Regions from separate parts of the Pseudomonas sp. A genome, predicted to be linked through region 1. Evidence: riboswitches for the same ligand, from Rfam matches in the RefSeq annotation. Region 1 holds a riboswitch; each other region holds the start of a gene.
The links. Region 1 has a riboswitch for cobalamin ahead of AC0MAZ_RS18085 (TonB-dependent receptor plug domain-containing protein). Riboswitches for the same ligand answer to the same signal wherever they lie in the genome.
Positions count from the first base shown of each region.

Region 1 (3,070 bases):
CCGAGCCGCGAGCGGGCGAAGAAACTCGGCACGTCGTTGATCGTCGCCCCGGTGCGCGACTCGGTGAGGTTACGGGTCATGTCGGCCTGCAGGCTCCATTGGTCGTCGAGCTGGATACGTGCATCGGCCTCGAAACCACGCATCTGCACCTGGCCCTGGCCGTTCACCCACTGGCTGCCGTCCAGGGTGATCAGGTCAGTGATCTTGCGCCGGAACACGGTGACGCTGGCGCTGAACTCACGCGCCAGCAGCAGGCCGTGGTAGTCCAGGCCAAGCTCGGCATTGCGGCTCTTCTCGGGCTTGAGGTCGCGGTTGCCGATCTCGTCGCCAGGCTCGTTGACGAACAGCTGCTCGGCGTTGGGCAGCTTGTAGGCGCTGCCGTACTGGCCGCGCAGCTGCCAGTTGTCGTTCAGGTCGTACAGCGAGGTGAGCATGCCGACGGTGGCGCTGTCGCCGCCGCTCATGGCTTCGTGGCGCACGCCGAGGCTCGGGTGCCAGTTCGGCAGGGCCTCGATCCTGGGCCTCAATTGGGCATACAGCGCATTGGCCTGGGCCTCGTTGTCGTCGATCAACAGCACGTCGTCCTGGCCCTTGAACCACTGGTTGTCGGAACCGAACACCAGCACATGGCCGCCGTCGAGCTCGGCCTTGCCCTCGGCCTGCACACCCCAGTCGGTGAAGCCCCAGTAGTCGTTGTGGTTGACCACGTTGCGGCTGCCGTCGGCGCGGTTGTTGATGCGGGTGTAGCGGGTGTCCCAGTCGTTGACATGGCCCTTGACGAAGTAGCTCAGGCGCTCGTTGAGGCGCTGCTCGAAGGTGGCGGTGGCGATCTGCTGCACGCGGTCATTGGTGGTTTTGTAGTTGTTCACCGGCCGGGCGAAATCGAGGTTGGCGTCGGTGTACTGGTAGAACAGCTCCAGCCGCGCAGCGTCGCCGAAGGCCTGGATTGCCTTGCCGCCGAAAGTGCTCACCTCGTAGCCGCGTTTCTTGTCGCTGACGTTGCCGCTGTAGTCACGGTTGCGAAACGGTTGGTAGCCGTCGGAGACGTTGTGACTGACATAGGCCAGCAGCCCCAGGTCGCCGAAACCATTGCTGAAGATCCGCTCGACGCGGGCGTCCTTGCTGTTGCCGGCGAAGCTGTCCAGGCCCAGGTTGACCTCCCCCGAAGCCTCGCGGCGCTGCGGGCTGCGGGTGACGATATTGATCACCCCCGCCACCGCCTGGGTGCCGAACAACAGGCTCTGGCCGCCCTTGAGCACCTCGATGCGCTCCACCGCGTTGGCCGGCAGGGTGTCCAGGTACAGGCCACCGTACAGGCGGTTGTTCAGGCGCACGCCGTCGAGCAGGATCAAGGTGTCGTCGTTGCGCCCGCCCAGCAGCGAGTAGGTGCCGTAGTCGAACGGGCCGTTCTTCGGCGCGACGTAGAAGCCGGGGATGAACATCTGCATCACCCGGGTGATGTCGGCGCCGGGGCCGGCGCGCTCGATCTGCTCGCGGCTGACGATCTCGACCTTGCTGCCGTACTGGGCCATGGCGGCGACCGTGGTCGACTCCACCGAGGGCGCGGCGACGATCTGCTGGTCGAGGATCAGAGGGGTGTTTTCGGCCAGTGCCAGGGGGCTGGCCAGGCAGCCCAGAAGCAGGGTCCGGGCCTTGGGGGAGAAACGTCGGGAGTGAATCACAGCAATCATGCTCTTCTCGAAAGTGACTTTCGCAGAAGCACGCAGGAGCAGGGATCGCGCACAGCCAATACCGGCCCATGCCCGCCCACCGCAGGAGTTTGCCTACCACATTCCAGGCCGGTCTCCGGGCTCGCAAGACAAGACACCTTCACCTTCCCATGGCGCACTGGCCACAGTGGTCTGTCGAAGGCATCACTTGCATACCGTTGCGGGGGCAGCACCGGACTGGCGCGAAGCGCGTACCGGTTTCCCGTTTCACCCCATGCGCGGCGGCATGGGACACCTGAAATCGGTCGGCATCTGAACACCTGGGGCCGAGAGGCGTCAAGCCAGCCAGGTGAATCGATTCGAATGTTTTTTATCGGCCGAGCACTCTAGGCAGATGTTTCAAACGCTGTAGAATCCGCACGCCGAACCTATTCTCATTCCCTTCGAGCTTTGCCGATGAAGCTGGCCCGCCACACACGATCGCAAGTCGCCTGGGTGCTGTATTTCAGCATCCTGTTCGGCTCGTTGCTGTGCGCCATGGGCCATGGCCAGATGGCGGGCTTGCGCCTGGCCGGCCTGGATGACGCCGCCTGGTGCGCGGCCGACAGCAGCGGCGTGTTCAAGGGCGACCAGGACATCAGCGACCCGGTGCTGCCCGCCGGCGGCGACTGCGTGATCGCCAGCCTGTTCAGCGCCACCCTGCTGGCCGTGTTCTTCGGCCTGCTGGCCTTGCTCGCCGGGGAGTCGAGCAAACCCTTACCCAGGCAACCCGCGCCACCCCTGCCCAAGCAGCGCTGGCCACTGGTCAATCCGCGCGCCTCTCCTGCTTCGCTTCTCGCGTTCTGACATCGCCACGCCCTGCGCTGCCTGATCGGCAGCGGGCGTGCGCTAACCGATTTCAGCCAGGAAGCCTTGCATGTTTCGCATGACCACTTTGGCGCTGCTCGTTGGCAGCGCAACCTGCGCCTGGGCGCAGGATGACACCCTGACCCTGCCCGCCAGCAACGTCACGGCCACCGCCGACCAACCCAAGGAGGCCACCGGCCTCGACCTTGACCGCCCTATCGAAAGTGGCTCGCGGCTGAACCTCAGCGCCCGCGAAAACCCCGCCTCGGTCAGCGTCGCCGACCGCAAGACCATGGAACGCATCGGCGCGCGCAACTTCCAGGACGCCGCCAACGCCCTGCCCGGGGTCAACGCTTCGGCACCGCCCGGCTGGGGCGGCTACGTGTCGTACCGCGGCTTCAACGGTGCCCAGGTCAGCCAGCTGTTCAATGGCATCAACCTGCAGTACGGCGCTGCCGGGCGACCGGTCGGGGCGTGGATCTACGACCGTGTCGAACTGCTCGGCGGCCCCTCGTCGTTCCTCAACGGCAGCGGCGCCGTCGGTGGCAGCCTGA
Region 1 is NZ_CM149873.1:4,054,490-4,057,559, forward strand. It holds gene AC0MAZ_RS18085 (TonB-dependent receptor plug domain-containing protein) at 1-1,691, opposite strand, end outside; cobalamin riboswitch at 1,781-1,984, opposite strand; gene AC0MAZ_RS18090 (DUF2946 family protein) at 2,127-2,516, shown strand; gene AC0MAZ_RS18095 (TonB-dependent receptor) at 2,587-3,070, shown strand, end outside.

Region 2 (3,070 bases), 270 kb from region 1:
TGTCCTGGGCGCAGATGGCCTGCAGCACCGGTACATCGCGGCGCAGCGGGCGCAGGTTGGGTTGCTCGGGGCTGGACAGGGCGAAACCTGTGGTGTTGATCACCACTTCGGCCTGCACCTCATCGAGCCAGGCCTCGACCTGGTCCAGGCAGGCGCGCTCCTTCAGGCTGGCCACGGCGATGGGCAATGGGTTCAGACCGCAGGCCTGCAGGCGCTGGCAGAACACATCGATGAACGCGGTGTTGGCCGCCTGCAGGTGCGAACGGTAGAACAGCAACGGCGCCACCGGATGCTCGGGGTTCCACTCGGCGTACCAGTCCTCGGGACAAGCCGTGCCCTTGGCTGGATGATAGACCGCCGTGCGCGGCAAGGGCTGTGGCTCGTCCCACGGGTAATCGCGCCCCAGCCACTGGCTGGCCAGGCAGTTGAACAGGTTCACCGCGTTGGCCTTGCCGCCCTGGCGCAGGAAGTGCCAGAGGCGTTCGGCCTGTTCGCCGCGAACCGTGCCCAGGTCGGTGAGCTCAGGGTCGGGGCGGTCGTCGCCGGGCACCAGGATCAGCTGTACCCCTCGCCCCGCCAGTTCGACCAGTTGCTCGACACCATAGCGCCAGTAACCGACACCGCCATGCAGTGATATCAGGATCACCTTGGCATGGCGCAGCACCTGGTCGATATACAAGTCGACCGAGGCGTGGTTCTGCACCTGCATCGGGTTGGCCAGGCGCACGCTGGGGAAATCCGCCGGCAACTGCTCGGCGGTTTCGGCGAGCAGCGCCAGGTGTGAATCGCCGCTGCAGAGGATCACCAGGTCGGCGGGGGTCTGGCCGAGATCGGCGATGCTGTCGTCCGGCACGAAGCCGCCGGGCTGGGTCCGCAGCAGGTGCATGGATCAGGCGCCCAGGGCCTGGCGCAGGCGCGCTTCCAGCTGCGCCGCGTCGAGATCCTGGCCGATCAGCACCAGGCGGGTGATCCGGGGCTCGTCGCTGCGCCAGGCACGGTCGAAATGCTTGTCGAAGCGGGTGCCCACACCCTGGATCAGCTGGCGCATCGGCTTGCCGGGGATGGCGGCGAAGCCCTTGGCGCGCAGGATGCCGAACTCGGTGACCAGCTGGGTCAGGGCATCGAGCAGCAGGCTCTCGTCGGCCTCGGGCAGGTCGATGGAGATCGAGTCGAAGGCGTCGTGGTCATGGTCGTCATGGTCATCGCCGTCGTGATGCGAGTCGTGATGGGTACGGCGACCGTCGATATGCGCCTCGGACTCGGCGCCCACGCCCAGCAACACTTCCAGCGGCAGGCGGCCGCTGCTGGCCTCGATCACCTTGACCGCCGGCGGCAGTTCCTCGGCCACCTCGGCACGGACCTTGGCCAGGCCCTCGGCGTCGATCAGGTCGGCTTTGTTCAGCACCACCAGATCGGCGCTGGCCAGCTGGTCGGCGAACAATTCATGGAGCGGCGACTCATGGTCGAGGTTCGGGTCGAGCTTGCGCTGGGCGTCGACCTGGTCCGGGTAGGCAGCGAAGGTGCCGGCGGCCACGGCCGGGCTGTCGACCACGGTGATCACCGCGTCGACGGTGCAAGCGTTGCGGATTTCCGGCCACTGGAAGGCCTGTACCAGCGGTTTGGGCAAGGCCAGGCCGCTGGTTTCGATAAGGATGTGGTCGAGGTCGCCGCGCCGGGCCACCAACTCGCGCATCACCGGGAAGAATTCTTCCTGCACGGTGCAGCACAGGCAACCGTTGGCCAGTTCGTAGACGCGGCCATTGGCCTCTTCCTCTGTGCAACCGATGCTGCACTGCTTGAGGATCTCGCCGTCGATGCCCAGCTCGCCGAATTCGTTGACGATCACCGCGATGCGGCGGCCCTGGGCGTTGTCGAGCATATGGCGCAGCAAGGTGGTCTTGCCTGAGCCGAGGAAGCCGGTGACGATGGTGACGGGAAGCTTGGCCAGTGTTTTCATGTCGCGATGCCCTTGGCAGCAATGGCGCGGGCATGCAGGACGACAGCCACGGCCATGCCGGCCTGGCGCGTTCGCCACCGGATCACCCCGCCCGGTTGAAAGTCGAAAACGTCACGAGGCAGGTCTCCTGGCTTGCACCGCTGCGGCTCGCTGGCCGGTGGGCCGGCGCCTTCCCGCGCGCCTGCGCAGTGGCTGTGCCGAACCCTTCAGTGCTTACAGTTGCGGGGGCAGCCGCGGCTTGTACCGCGTTCCCGTCTTAGCTCGGGCCAACGCCCGAGAACCTCGCAGCGGCAAGGCTACGCAGTGCCTGCCTGGCGGTCAACCGCCGCGGCGATTGACGCGGGCCCGGCCCCGTGATTTGCTAGCGCATTGCGTTCAGGTGCCCCCACGGGGGTGAAACGGGAAACCGGTGCGTCGCGTCTCCATTCCAGGAGCCGACAAGGCCGGTGCTGCCCCCGCAACGGTAAGCGAGAGAAGCGTCCGGACCACTGTGCCAGCCTCAAGGCATGGGAAGGTGACGCCATGGAAGGAGCCTTGCTCCACCTCGCGAGCCCGGAGACCGGCCTGACGAGCTCACAGTACACCCCGCGGTGGGCGGGCGTCGTCGTATCACTCGGGCCAGCCGTGCCCGGGGTCGTCGCGCATGCCCGTTGCCACAACAAAAGCAGCAGAGGAACGCGTCATGCCCATCACCAGCGCCAAACACAGTATCGCCACCCCCGTCAGCCTCAGCCAGCGACTGATCGTCGCGGTCGGCGCCAGCCTGCTGGGGCTGTGCCTGGTGTACTTCGCCGGTTTCTCGCACATCGAGGCGGTGCACAATGCCGCCCACGACACCCGCCACAGTGCCGCCTTCCCTTGCCACTGAGTAAATCCGCATGATTACGCGCATCGCCCGTACCGCGGGTTTCAGCGGCCTGCTCGCGGCCCTGTTGCTGACCCTGCTGCAAAGCTTCTGGGTCGCCCCACTGATTCTCCAGGCGGAAACCTACGAATCCACTGCCCCGGTCGCCGAACAGCATGAGCACGGCGACGCCGCAGCGCCCCATGAGCATGAACACAGTGCCGAGGCCTGGGCGCCGGAGGACGGCTGGCAGCGCGTGCTGTCCACTA
Region 2 is NZ_CM149873.1:3,787,552-3,790,621, forward strand. It holds gene cobN (cobaltochelatase subunit CobN) at 1-886, opposite strand, end outside; gene cobW (cobalamin biosynthesis protein CobW) at 890-1,957, opposite strand; cobalamin riboswitch at 2,058-2,257, opposite strand; cobalamin riboswitch at 2,317-2,539, shown strand; gene AC0MAZ_RS16970 (CbtB domain-containing protein) at 2,640-2,825, shown strand; gene AC0MAZ_RS16975 (CbtA family protein) at 2,836-3,070, shown strand, end outside.
Region 2: another riboswitch for cobalamin. It lies ahead of cobW (cobalamin biosynthesis protein CobW); the one in region 1 lies ahead of AC0MAZ_RS18085 (TonB-dependent receptor plug domain-containing protein).

Region 3 (3,070 bases), 920 kb from region 1:
GGCCGGAACCGCCGGCAGGGACGGCAGCCAGGCCCACATCAGCAGCGCCACCAGCAGGCACAGCCCGGCGCTTTCGCTGGCGGTGCCCCAGTACACCGGCAGGGCCAGCGCGGCGAGGAACCGCGCCAGGGCCAGTACCCAGACGTTCGGCGCCAGCGCCGACAGAGCATTGAAGGCGGCGAACAGCAGCAGGATGGAGATAAACAGCCCCCTGGCGCCGCAACCGCGGGCATCTGCCCAAGGTAAGCGCGATGGTCCAGGCCCTGGCCGAGCGGCTGGGGCCGCTGATTCAGGGCTGATCCAGACTGAACGCCAGTGCATGCCTGTATCCAGGCACAGACAAATGAAATAAAATAACATTTCATTTGAATGCTATCCCTGCCTGCGACCCGCCTCGATGACCAGCCTCCCGACCGCCCTCCCCAGCCAACGCCTGCACAGCATCGACGCCCTGCGCGGCCTGGTGATCCTGTTCATGCTGCTGGACCACGTGCGCGAAACCTTCTTCCTGCACCGCCAGGTCAGCGACCCGATGACCATCGACGCGATCGACGCCACCGACCCCAGCCTGTTCGTCAGCCGCACCCTGGCGCACCTGTGCGCGCCGATGTTCGTGCTGCTCACCGGGTTGTCGGCCTGGCTCTACGGTGAAAAGCACCAGGACCGGGGCGATGTAGCGGCATTCCTGTTCAAGCGCGGCCTGTTCCTGGTGTTGCTGGAGCTCACCCTGGTCAACTTCGCCTGGACCTTCCAGTTGCCGCCGGGCGTGATCTACCTGCAGGTGATCTGGGCCATCGGCCTGAGCATGATCGCCCTGTCTCTGCTGGTGTGGCTGCCACGCCCGCTGCTGCTCGCCCTGGGCGCGCTGATCGTCGCCGGCCACAACCTGCTCGATGGCCTGCATTTCGCGCCGCACTCGGCGCTGCATGTACCCTGGGCGATCCTGCACGAGCGCAGCTGGCTGGAGCTGTCCGACAGCCTGCGCCTGCGCACTTCCTACCCGGTGCTGCCGTGGATCGGCGTGATCGCCCTCGGCTACGGGCTCGGCCCCTGGTTCAGCCGCACCAGCGATGCCGGCGAGCGCCAACACCGCCTGCTGCTCGGCGGTGTGATGCTGCTGCTCGGCTTCGTCGTATTGCGTATTTTCAACGGCTATGGCGAGGCGCCGTGGACCTTCTACGCCAGCGTCGGCCAAACGCTGATGAGCTTCTTCAACATCACCAAGTACCCGCCGTCACTGCTGTTCCTGGCCATTACCCTGGGCGTCGGCCTGTTGCTGCTACGCGCGTTCGAGCGTGCCGGCGAGGCCCGCTGGATCGGCCCGCTGGCGGTGTTCGGCGCAGCGCCGATGTTCTTCTACCTGCTGCACCTGTATGTGCTCAAGCTGCTGTATGTAGCCTGCGTGGCGCTGTTCGGCCTGAACCAGGGCAGCCATTTCGGCTTCGACGGCATCGGCGCGGTGTGGCTGGTCGCGGTACTGCTGGCGATCGCCCTGTACCTGCCGGTGCGCGGCTTCGCCCGGCTCAAGGCGCGGCGGCGCGACATCGCCTGGCTCAAGTACCTGTAAAAGCGTTTTCAGCCGATGGCCCGATGGTCTACCATGCCGCCCGCCGGTTTCCACACGGAATCAAAAGGGAATCCCGGGCGCGCCGAGTGCGGGCCAAAGGGAACTGCCCCCGCAACTGTAGGTGCCGAGCCTGCGCCATCGATGCCACTGGGTCTGCCGACCCGGGAAGGCCGGCGCCGGCCAGGACGCACCAGTCAGGAGACCTGCCGGCACGCATTCACCAACCGGCGGGGTGTCCGGGATGGTCATCCGCCCCTGGCCGCGTGCTCAGCGCACGACGCCTGGCGATGCCTGTCCGTGGGCCATTCCGTGCACCACCCGACAGGAGATCGCCCCACCATGCCGCACCGCCTCGCCACCCTGCTCGCCGGCCTGTCACTGGCGGGCCTGGCCCACGCCGACGCCACCCGCTACCCGCTGACCGTCGACAACTGCGGCCAGACGCAGACCTTCGCCCAGGCCCCGCAGCGCGCGGTGACCATCGGCCAGGCCGGCACCGAGCTGCTCTATGCCCTGGGCCTGGGCGAGCGCCTGGCGGGCACCTCGCTGTGGTTCAACAACGTGCTGCCCGAGTTCAAGGCGCAGAACGACAAGGTCGAGCGCCTGGCCGACAACGAACCGGGCTTCGAGGCGGTGGTCGGCAAGCGCCCGCAGTTGGTGACGGCGCAGTTCGAATGGATGGTCGGCGCCCAGGGCGCGGTCGGCACCCGCGAACAGTTCGCGGAGCTGGGCATTCCCACCTACCTGCTGCCCTCGGACTGCGAAGGCAAGGACAACCTGGTGGGCGCCGACGGTACCCGCCTGCAGCCGTTCAGGATCGACACCATCTACAAAAGCGTCAGCCAACTGGCCGAGATCTTCGACGTGCAGGATCGCGGCGAACGCCTCAATGCCGAGCTCAAGGGCCAGCTGGACCAGGCCCGACAACGCCTGGCCGGCCAGGACCTGAGCCACACCAGCGCGCTGTTCTGGTTCTCCTGCGCCGACCTCAAGGTCGATCCTTACGTCGCCGGTCGCCAGGGCGTGGCCGACTTCATGCTGCAGACCCTCGGCGTGCGCAACGTGGTCGAATCCAGCGAAGAATGGCCGGCGGTGGGCTGGGAAACCCTGGCCAGGGCCAACCCCACCTGGCTGATCGTCGCCCGCATGGACCGCCGCCGCTACCCCGCCGACGACTACCGGAAAAAACTCGAGTTCCTGCGCAGCGACCCGGTGACCCGCAACATGGACGCGGTCAGGCAAGGCCGGATCATCGTCCTCGACGCCGACGCCATGCAGGCCGGCATCCGCCTGTTCCGTGGCCTGGAGGTGCTGTCCAGCGCCTTTGCCAGCGGTAAAGCGCCACAACCATGAGCCGCTTGCTGCCCATCAGCGCCTTCGCGCTGCTCGCCCTGTGCCTGGCCATGCTCGCCGGGATCGCCATCGGCGAGACACGGATCAGCGCCGAGGTGGTCTGGCAGGTGCTGGCCAACCAGCTGTGGCAGGCCGGTCATGCGCTCGATC
Region 3 is NZ_CM149873.1:3,138,674-3,141,743, reverse strand. It holds gene AC0MAZ_RS14205 (MFS transporter) at 1-321, opposite strand, end outside; gene AC0MAZ_RS14200 (acetyltransferase domain-containing protein) at 398-1,567, shown strand; cobalamin riboswitch at 1,595-1,792, shown strand; gene AC0MAZ_RS14195 (ABC transporter substrate-binding protein) at 1,907-2,920, shown strand; gene AC0MAZ_RS14190 (FecCD family ABC transporter permease) at 2,917-3,070, shown strand, end outside.
Region 3: another riboswitch for cobalamin. It lies ahead of AC0MAZ_RS14195 (ABC transporter substrate-binding protein); the one in region 1 lies ahead of AC0MAZ_RS18085 (TonB-dependent receptor plug domain-containing protein).

Region 4 (3,070 bases), 1.8 Mb from region 1:
CGGCCTTGAGCTGGCTGCCATAGGCGATCGGCTTGGCCAGGGCGGCGGTTTCCTGCAGGGCTGCTGTCAGGTCGAGGCGGGCGATGCGTGGCCAGCGCTGGCCGGCGTGCAGGTACAGCGACTCCTCGGCGCTGCTGATCGACAGGTCGCAGCGCCCATCGCGCTCGCCCTCGTCGCGCTGCTTCTTGCTCATGTGCCGTTCCAACGCCACCAGCTCACCCTGCCAGGCGGCCGCGGCGAGCAGGCCGACGTTGGCGGCGGTGCCGTGCCAGTAGGGTGCCTCGTTGTCGCCCTGCAGCTGGTTGAAGCGGTCGATGCAGTCGACCCAGCGTTCCAGGGCCGGGCGCAGGAACTCCAGGCGCGGGTTGTTGATGATCAGGCCTTGCATGCTGCGCTCTCCTTGTCATTGTGATCGAGGTCAGCCGATAAAATGGTGGCTATGTGATATCACTGCTTTGAGTGTGGCACAAGCTGGCGGATCGGCCATTGATCCAGGCCAGATCGGCCCTCGTTCGATTGACGCTCCCGATTCAACCCTCTAACCTTCGCGGCGTGTTTCAGGTGCCCTGCGAGCCGCGGTTCGGCAGGGTGAAACTGGGAAGCCGGTGGGCGCCAGCAGGCGCGAGCCCGGCGCTGCCCCCGCAACGGTAGATGAGTCGACGGTTACGCAAGGCCACTGGATTTCCAAGTCCGGGAAGGCGCGTGGCCAGGGCCTGCGCCCGCTCATGAGCCCGGAGACCGGCCTGTCACTGCCAAACGGCATCACGGAGGGTGATGCGCGGTGCGATGTGGCCGTTGCCATGCCCCCTGCGCGCTCCTCGTCTGCCTGCCTTTTATCTGTCGCCGCCGCCGCGACAGCCTGCGGAGACCCCTGATGAGCGAATCCATCGAACGCGACGAACGTCACCTGGCGCGCATGCAGCGCAAGAAGGCGATCATCGACGAGCGCATCGCCAATTCCCCCAACGAATGCGGCCTGCTGCTGGTGCTGACCGGCAATGGCAAGGGCAAGAGCAGCTCGGCCTTCGGCATGCTCGCCCGCGCCCTGGGCCACGGCATGCAATGCGGCGTGGTGCAGTTCATCAAGGGCCGCAACAGTACCGGCGAGGAGCTGTTCTTCCGTCGTTTCCCCGAGCAGGTGCGCTACCACGTGATGGGCGAGGGCTTTACCTGGGAAACCCAGGACCGCCAGCGTGACATTGCCGCCGCCGAGGCAGCCTGGGCGGTGTCGCGGCAGTTGCTGCAGGACTCGTCGATCCAGTTCGTCGTGCTCGATGAGCTGAATATCGCCCTCAAACATGGCTACCTGGACCTCGATCAGGTGCTTTCGGATATCCAGGCCCGTCCACCGATGCAGCATGTGATCGTCACCGGTCGCGCCGCCAAGCCGGAAATGATCGAACTGGCCGACACCGTCACCGAGATGGGCATGCTCAAGCACGCCTTCCAGGCCGGTATCCGCGCGCAGAAGGGCGTCGAACTGTGAGTGAGTCGCGCCAGTGTCCCGCCGTGCTGATCGCGGCCCCGGCCTCGGGCCAAGGCAAGACCACGGTCACCGCCGCCCTGGCTCGCCTGCACCGCAACCTCGGGCGTAAGGTGCGGGTGTTCAAGTGCGGGCCTGACTTTCTCGATCCGATGATCCTGGAGCGCGCCAGCGGCGCGCCGGTCTACCAGCTCGACCTGTGGATGATTGGCGCCGAGGAAAGTCGTCGCCTGTTGTGGGAAGCGGCGGGCGAGGCCGACCTGATCCTGATCGAAGGCGTGATGGGCCTGTTCGACGGTACCCCGTCAAGCGCCGACCTGGCACGCCACTTCGGCGTGCCGGTGCTGGCGGTGATCGACGGCACGGCCATGGCCCAGACCTTCGGCGCCCTGGCCCTGGGCCTGGCGCGCTACCAGCCCGACCTGCCGTTCGCCGGGGTGCTGGCCAACCGGGTCGGCAGCCTGCGCCATGCGCAACTGCTCGAAGGCAGCCTGACCGAAGGCCTGCGCTGGTACGGCGGGTTGTCCCGCGAGCGCGGCATCGAGCTGCCCAGCCGCCACCTCGGCCTGGTCCAGGCCAGCGAGTTGAACGATCTGGATGCTCGACTGGACGCTGCCGCCGAAGCGCTCGGTGCCAGCTGCGATGCCGCGTTGCCGCCACCGGTCAGTTTTGCCGGGCCTGAGCCGGTGAGCGTGACCTCGTCGCTGACCGGGGTGCGCATCGGCGTGGCCCGCGACGAAGCCTTTGCGTTCACCTACGGTGCCAACCTCGACCTGCTGCGCGGCCTCGGTGCGCAGCTGGAGTTCTTCTCGCCGGTGCATGATCGCGAGCTTCCCGTGGTGGACAGCCTCTACCTGCCCGGCGGCTACCCTGAGCTGCATCACCAGGCCCTGGCCGCCAACGCGCCGATGCTGGAGGCGATCCGCGCCCATCATGCCGCCGGCAAGCCGCTGCTGGCCGAGTGCGGTGGCATGCTCTACCTGCTCGACGCACTGACCGACGTGGCGGGCGAGCGCGCCGCGCTGCTGGGCCTGCTGCCGGGCGAGGCAACCATGCAGAAGCGCCTGGCGGCCCTGGCCCTGCAGGCGGTCGAACTGCCTGAAGGCACCCTGCGTGGCCACACCTACCACCATTCGCTGACCAGCACCGAGCTGGCGCCGATCGCCCGTGGCCTGAGCCCCAACGGTGGGCGGGGCAACGAGGCGGTCTATCGCCTGGGGCGCCTGACCGCCTCCTACGTGCACTTCTATTTCCCCTCCAACCCCGATGCGGCGGCGGCGCTGCTGCGACCATGAGCCGACACGCCTACAGTGAAGCCGAACGCCAGGCCATCTACCGGGCCATTGGCGAACGCCGCGACATGCGCCATTTCGCCGGGGGCGAGGTGGCCCCCGAGTTGCTCGGGCGCCTGCTCGCCGCCGCCCATCAGGCACCCAGCGTGGGCCTGATGCAGCCGTGGCGCTTCATCCGTATCAGCCAGCGTGCATTGCGCGAGCGGATCCAGGCGCTGGTGGAGCAGGAGCGGGTACGCACCGCCGAGGCCCTGGGCGAGCGCTCCGATGAATTCATGAAGCTCAAGGTCGAAGG
Region 4 is NZ_CM149873.1:2,283,260-2,286,329, forward strand. It holds gene AC0MAZ_RS10320 (hypothetical protein) at 1-388, opposite strand, end outside; cobalamin riboswitch at 543-761, shown strand; gene cobO (cob(I)yrinic acid a,c-diamide adenosyltransferase) at 875-1,486, shown strand; gene AC0MAZ_RS10330 (cobyrinate a,c-diamide synthase) at 1,483-2,778, shown strand; gene bluB (5,6-dimethylbenzimidazole synthase) at 2,775-3,070, shown strand, end outside.
Region 4: another riboswitch for cobalamin. It lies ahead of cobO (cob(I)yrinic acid a,c-diamide adenosyltransferase); the one in region 1 lies ahead of AC0MAZ_RS18085 (TonB-dependent receptor plug domain-containing protein).